Regions from separate parts of the Pantoea sp. F_5 genome, predicted to be linked through region 1. Evidence: predicted binding sites of a transcription regulator. Region 1 holds the regulator's gene; the other holds the start of a gene.
What was found. Region 1 encodes CRP, which controls carbon source genes, mostly activating them, when cyclic AMP is high. Its sites were predicted from a motif close to ATGTGANNNNNNTCACAT; they were not measured.
Positions count from the first base shown of each region.

Region 1 (3,669 bases):
CATCGCCTGATTTAGCGAGTTAAACAGCGCATTGTGTGCCTGATTCACTTTCACTCGCTGATAAGCCAGTTTCTCTGGCGACTGTTCATCGCCCAGCAAGAGCCGCAGTGCATCCTGGTAGGTTTCCAGCGCGTCGTGGGCGTTCTGCCGCAGTAAGCCGCTCTGCCACTGCGGCCATAACCACAGCATCCCGCCAAAGGCGATCAGACAGCCCATCAGCGTATCCATCAGTCGCGGCAGCAGAAACTGCGCACCATTCAGTGACAGCAGTTGCAGCGAGTAAACTGCCGTGACCGTAAAGCCAATCATCGACCAGCCATAGAACTGGCGGGTAAAGCGATAGCTGATAAAGGTTATCGCCAGCATGATCAACAGCACCAGGGACTCCGGCACCGCCAGCCGCAGCGTAGCGGCCGCGATGACCAGGCCGGCAAAGGTGCCCAACGCCCGGTGCTGAATACGGACGCGGGTGGCGCTGTAGCCGTTCTGGCTGACGAACATAATGGTCATCAGGATCCAGTAGGGTTTGGGGATATTAAAGAACAGCGCCAGCGCGCTGCCCAGCATCAGCATCACCGCAAAGCGACCCGCCGTACGCAGCGCCGACGAGCGAAACGAGAGATAGCTGCGCAGCGCCGGTAACAGCGGCAGGCGGCGCTGGCGGTCTGCCATCAAATCGCGCTGGTAAAGCGGCTTCTGGGTGCGCAGCACCCGCGCAATGCGGTTGAAGTGATAAAGGCAGAAGTTACCCACCGGATTATCGGGATGCTGATGGGCGATTTTCTCCAGCGCGCCGAGCTGTTTATCCATCGCAAAGCGGTCGGGTAACTGGTGATAAAGAATGTTATCTGCCAGCACCCGCAACCGGGCCGAGATGGTTTTGGCATTCCAGCGGATCACCGCTTCAGCATGGCTCTGCTCTACCAGCTTCTGTACTTCTTCCGGCCGATGCAGGCTGACCGAGATATGCTCCTGCAGATCGAGCGCCACCTGGAAAGCGCGCGTTAGCCGCTTATGGCTGTGATCGCGGCTTGCCGACAGCATGTGCATCTGCTGATAACAGGTGTTGATCAGATCGACCACTTTCTGCTGGTGAGCCAGCAGCGGCGGCAGCGCTTTTTCGGGATCGGTCAGCTGCGTCAGCAGGGTATATTTGGCGTCACAGTAGTTGGCCAGCTCGCGGTAAATCAGGCTCAGGCTCTCCCGCATCGGCTGCTCTTTCCACAGCCAGAACCAGAACCAGTTAAATATCCCATACCAGAGTGTGCCGCCGATATAGAGCAGCGGAGTGACATAGATGGGCATGCGGCCAATCAGGCTGAGGGTAAAGATGGCGGCAATAAGCGTACCGGGCAGCAGACGGCCGTGCAGCGGGCTAATCTCACCGGTGACGCCAAGCAGCAAAGGCATAGCGAAGAGGATCAGCGGCAGTGGAATCGCATGCAGGGTGAGCCACTGGATCAGAAAGCTGCCGAGGGCAAACAGGCTGCCGCCCACAATCAGACGTTTGAAAAAGCGTTTATGCGGAGTATCGAGACCGGCGATATTGCAGCAGGCGGGCACTAATGAGAACAGCAGACCTTTTTGCAGGTCGCCAGCCAGCCAGCCCAACGCGACCGGCAGGCAGAGCACCAGCGTTTGCCGCAAGGCGTAGTTAACTTCAGGATGATAAATGATTCGACGCCACATCGGCCCAACACAAACAATAACGGCGTGATGTTGCCATCACGCCGTGGATGACAGGAGTTAGCGGGTGCCGTAAACGACGATGGTTTTACCGTGTGCGGAGATCAGGTTCTGATCTTCCAGCATCTTCAGAATACGGCCCACGGTTTCACGTGAACAACCCACAATCTGGCCAATTTCCTGACGAGTGATTTTAATTTGCATGCCGTCGGGATGCGTCATGGCATCTGGCTGCTTCGCCAGGTTAAGCAGGGTCTGAGCAATGCGTCCGGTGACGTCGAGGAAAGCGAGGTTACCCACTTTTTCAGACGTGACCTGCAGGCGACGCGCCATCTGCGAGGAGAGTCGCATCAGGATGTCGGGATTCACCTGGATCAGCTGACGGAATTTCTTGTAAGAAATCTCCGCGACTTCGCACGCGCTTTTCGCACGTACCCAGGCGCTGCGCTCCTGACCTTCTTCGAACAGGCCAAGCTCACCAATAAAATCGCCCTGATTCAGGTAGGAAAGAATCATCTCTTTGCCTTCTTCATCTTTAATCAGAACCGCGACGGAACCTTTCACGATGTAGTAAAGCGTTTCTGCTTTTTCACCTTGGTGAATCAGCGTACTTTTGGATGGATACTTGTGAATATGGCAATGGGACAGGAACCATTCGAGTGTAGGGTCTGTTTGCGGTTTGCCGAGAACCATTCGCTATTATCCTCTGTTGTAATCGTGCCCAAAATACAGGGGGCAGTTTTCCCTGTCAGGCGGTGAAAGCTTCAAGCGTTTCCTTTTCAGGAAATTATTCGGGCCGCATCAGGCGCAGTGCGCTTCATTCTTCCCGGCTTCGCCATCGGGTGACGAAAAATATTTTCAGCACTGTTTGTAGCACAGCTTTTGCCGACTGTCTTCTGTTGTCTCGCTTCAGCTACAGGCGGATTTCTCTGGATTGCTGTTTACCAGGTGAAAGCGTACTCTGGCGACAAAACAGCGTATTCCGGAGCAAAAATCATGCAGGCAAGAGTGAAATGGGTAGAAGGGCTGACATTCCTTGGAGAATCCTCATCCGGCCATCAGATACTGATGGATGGCAATTCGGGTGATAAAGCGCCCAGCCCAATGGAGATGGTGCTGATGGCGGCAGGTGGATGCAGCGCGATTGACGTGGTATCAATTCTGCAAAAAGGCCGCAACGATGTGGCTGATTGTGAAGTAAAACTGACCTCAGAACGTCGTGAAGAAGCACCGCGAATCTTTACGCACATCAACCTGCATTTTATCGTGAGTGGCAAAGCGCTCCAGGATAAAGCGGTCTCACGCGCCGTCGATCTTTCGGCAGAGAAATACTGCTCTGTGGCCATCATGCTGGGTAAAGGTGTGACGATTACGCATAGCTATGAGGTGATTGAGCTGTAGTATCTGAAAACGACCATTAACGGCCCGTGCAACATTGGGCGGCGGTAAGATCGAGCCTGCGCAGAAAACCGGGCCAGATCGGAAAGTCGCTTAAACCATCCCTGGGCGCTCGGCCCACGCGATTACGCACCTCATCCCTGAAGTGCGCCTGTAGCCGGGCCAACGCGTTGCGTTGTTCAAAAACGCTCCCGGCGTTTTTATCCCTGGCGTGGGACGCTTTCCTCTTCTGACCCGGTTCCCTGCGTGTTGAGCTTATATGCTGCTGTCAGATTCTTTGTGATCAGGGTCTGTCTGAAGCGAGCTCCCTGAAACCGGATGTGGCTGCCGGACGTGAAGCGAAGGGAGCATACACCTGTAGCAAAGCATAGCGGGCCAGGGATGGCCCGCGCTGAGCCTGCCAGGGATGGCGGTTTTGCGTCTTTGCGAAAGGCGTATGCTCCCTGAAGCCTGCTCAGCAGCAAGCCTTTATCCGCAGAAAAGCCGGTTTTACATTTTTGCGAAAGGCATCTGCTGTCTGAGGGTTTTTTGCTGACCTCTTACTCTATCCGCTTACCTTCCATCAGCCGCTTCACCAGCGGCCCC
Region 1 covers NZ_VWUO01000006.1:19,973-23,641, reverse strand. The annotation lists gene F3I44_RS09565 (YccS/YhfK family putative transporter) at 1-1,689, opposite strand, end outside; gene crp (cAMP-activated global transcriptional regulator CRP) at 1,747-2,379, opposite strand; gene F3I44_RS09555 (OsmC family protein) at 2,683-3,087, shown strand; gene F3I44_RS09550 (phosphoribulokinase) at 3,624-3,669, opposite strand, start outside.

Region 2 (3,669 bases), on a different contig from region 1:
TTTGTCTTCGCCACCGGCCGTCATCATATCGATGTCGGACAGATGCGCGACAGCCTGGCGATTCCGGCCTATATGATCACCTCGAACGGTGCGCGCGTACACAACGCAGAGGGCGAACTGGTGTTCAGTCATAATCTGGATGAGGATATCGCCAGCGACCTGTTTGGCCTGCAGTATCATCACAGCGATATTCTGACGCACGTTTACCGCGATGATGAGTGGTTTGTCAGCCGTTCAAGCCCGGCTGAGCAGGACTATTTTCGTGAGTCAGTCTTCAACTATCAGGTCTACGAGCCAGGTCTGCTACCAACCAGCAACATCAGCAAGGTCTTCTTCACCTGCGAAAACCCCGAGCATCTGATCCCGATGGAGCAGGCGATTGAAGCGCGCTGGGGCGATCGGGTTAACGTCAGTTTCTCGCTGCCAACCTGTCTGGAGGTCATGGCGGGCGGCGTGTCGAAAGGACATGCACTGGAAGCGGTCGCGAAAACGCTGGGTCACTCGCTGGAGAGCTGCATTGCCTTTGGCGACGGTATGAATGATGTGGAGATGCTGAGCATGGCGGGCAAGGGCTATATCATGCAGAACGCCCATCAGCGCTTAAAAGATACGCTGCCGGAGCTGGATGTGATTGGTTCGAATGCCGATGATGCGGTGCCGCAGACGCTGCGCACGCTCTATCTGGCTTAAGCCGTCAGCGTAAACAAGGGCCGGATAGCCGGCCCTTGTTTACTACCGTCAGGCGAGAGTCTTTTTGTGTTTGTGTTCGCTGACCATGGTCAGTAACAGCAGAATAACCGCCAGCACACAGCCCGCAATCATCACCATAAAGCCGCCGTCCCAGCCGAAGTAATCGACGGTGTAACCGACAATGGCGCTGGCCGCGACCGAGCCACCCAGGTAACCGAACAGGCCGGTAAAGCCCGCCGCTGTCCCCGCTGCTTTTTTCGGTGCCAGCTCCAGCGCATGCAGACCAATCAGCATCACCGGACCGTAGATCAGGAAGCCAATCACGATCATGCAAGCCATGTCGACGCCAGGATTGCCCGCCGGGTTGAGCCAGTAGATCACGGTTGCGATGGTCACCAGCGTCATAAAGAACACGCCGGTCGCACCACGATTACCCCGGAACACTTTGTCCGACATCCAGCCACACAGCAGCGTCCCCGGAATCCCCGCATATTCATACAGGAAGTAGGCCCAGGACGACTTATCCAGCGTGAAGTGTTTGACTTCACGCAGATAGGTTGGTGACCAGTCGAGGATGCCGTAGCGCAGCAGATAGACAAAAACGTTGGCCAGCGCGATGTACCACAGCAGCTTGTTCGGCAACACATACTTCATGAAGATCTGTTTTGCCGTCAGCTCCTCTTCGTGGCTGGCATCGTAGTCGGGCGGATAGTCGTTTTTGTACTCTTCAATCGGTGGCAGGCCACAGGATTGCGGGGTATCGCGCATCAGCGCAAAGGCCAGAATCGCGATGGCAATCGCGCCAAAGGCGGGCATGTAGAGCGCCGCTTTCCAGTCGTTGAACCACGCCATACCCAGCAGGAAGAGCAGCGGCGGAATACCGCCGCCCACGTTATGCGCACAGTTCCAGACCGAAACGATCCTTCCGCGCTCCTTCTGCGACCACCAGTGAACCATGGTTCGTCCACAGGGTGGCCAGCCCATGCCCTGAAACCAGCCACAGATAAACAGCAGCACAAACATCACCATGATGCTGGAGGTCGCCCAGGGGACGAATCCCATAATCAGCATCACTGCTGCGGCCAGAATCAGGCCTGCCGGTAAGAAGACGCGCGGGTTTGATCGGTCAGAGACCGAGCCCATGATGAATTTTGAAAAGCCGTAGGCAATGGAGATGCCGGACAGGGCAAAGCCGAGATCGCCACGTGAAAAACCCTGCTCCACCAGATAGGGCATGGCGAGTGCGAAGTTTTTTCTGACCAGATAATAGGCCGCATAACCAAAAAAGATCCCGATGAAAATTTGCCAGCGCAGACGACGGTAGAGCGGATCAACGTGATCCTCCGCTACCTGCGGCTGACGTGGTGCAGGTTTAAAAATGCTCAGCATCAGTGAGGCCCTCCAGGGCACATTATGGTTTTTCATTCCCGGCAGGTTGGAGCAGGAAAGTGCAGAACAAAATGGATGCAGAATGTTCCATTTCGCGCAAAGAATAGTGTTAGTTGCGCAACGTTACTGTGATGAATGACACATTTGTTACAGTTTTATTACAGTCAGGAGCGGAAGTGATCATCTGATGGATCATTTCGCGCATTTTATGTGGCTGAAAACCTATTCTGTCGATTGATATGTCAGGAAGTGTAAGCAGGGTATCCGGTCGGCTTTTTAATCGCCTGGTTTATAATCAGATGTCAACCAGATTTCACAGCCTGACGGCGGCACATTGTTTACACTGTCGGCCTGTTAATTTCGGGGTCGTTGCCGTGTTTTTATTGATTATTACCACCATTCTGTGGGCCTTTTCCTTCAGCCTGATTGGCGAATATCTCGCTGGTCAGGTGGATAGCTGGTTCTCTGTGCTGATGCGTCTGGCGCTGGCTGCGCTGGTGTTTTTGCCTTTCCTGCGCTGGCGAGGTTACCGCCCTTCAACGCTACTGCTGTATATGCTGGTGGGGATGCTGCAACTGGGCGTAATGTATCTGCTGAGCTTCGAAGCCTATCTCTACCTTAGCGTGTCAGAATTCCTGCTGTTTACGGTAATGACACCGCTCTATGTGACGCTGATTTACGATCTGATCAGCCGTCGTCCATTGCGCATCGGCTATATCTTCAGTGCGTTACTGGCGGTGGCGGGTGCGGCGATTATTCGTTATGACAAAGTCAGCGATCATTTCTGGTTTGGTCTGCTGTTAGTGCAACTGGCAAACATCTGCTTCGCGGCAGGCATGGTGGGTTATAAGCGTCTGCAGGAGACCCGTCCCATGCCGCAGCATACGGCCTTCTCATGGTTCTATCTGGGGGCGGTGTTGATTGCGGTGATTGCCTGGTGTGCCTGGGGCAATCCACAGAAGTTGCCGACCACCTCATTGCAGTGGAGCATTCTGGTGTGGCTGGGCGTTGCGGCTTCTGGTCTTGGCTATTTTATGTGGAACTACGGGGCGACGCAGGTCGATGCCGGTACGCTGGGCATTATGAATAACATGCACGTTCCCGCCGGGCTGCTGGTGAATCTGGCTATCTGGCAGGAGAAACCGCACTGGCCGAGCTTTATTGCGGGCGCGCTGGTGATCATTGCCTCGCTGTGGGTGCATAAGCGCTGGGTGGTGGGGCGCGGTCAGAAGTGACTTTGCGGGTTGTCGGGTGTGTTTTGCCTGAAGAAAGGGTTTGTCATTTAAAGACGGCGTAAAGTGTGAGTTGCTTCTCTGCGATGGACACTCGACGCCGTGATCCGACTCCAGCCTTTAATGAGCTGGACGATCATTATCACTTACTCACTCTGTCTGGTTATTTCAGATAAGGTATCTTCATGCCAAATAATCCATTAAGTACCCGGAATATTTTATTAACCAGCAGACTGTTTTTATTAACGGAGCTTAACTGCACAACGTCCGTACTGGCACTTTCTGTTCCTGCACCGCTGGCCTGGCTTGTTTCAAAATGAGTTAATTCACGCATATTTCTTCCTGATTGAATGATTGA
Region 2 covers NZ_VWUO01000012.1:126,790-130,458, forward strand. The annotation lists gene yigL (sugar/pyridoxal phosphate phosphatase YigL) at 1-690, shown strand, start outside; gene glpT (glycerol-3-phosphate transporter) at 739-2,079, opposite strand; gene F3I44_RS16665 (carboxylate/amino acid/amine transporter) at 2,454-3,314, shown strand; gene F3I44_RS23765 (hypothetical protein) at 3,475-3,645, opposite strand.
Region 2: a site for CRP is predicted at 2,206-2,223, ahead of glpT (glycerol-3-phosphate transporter). Genes of this name have one in related genera too.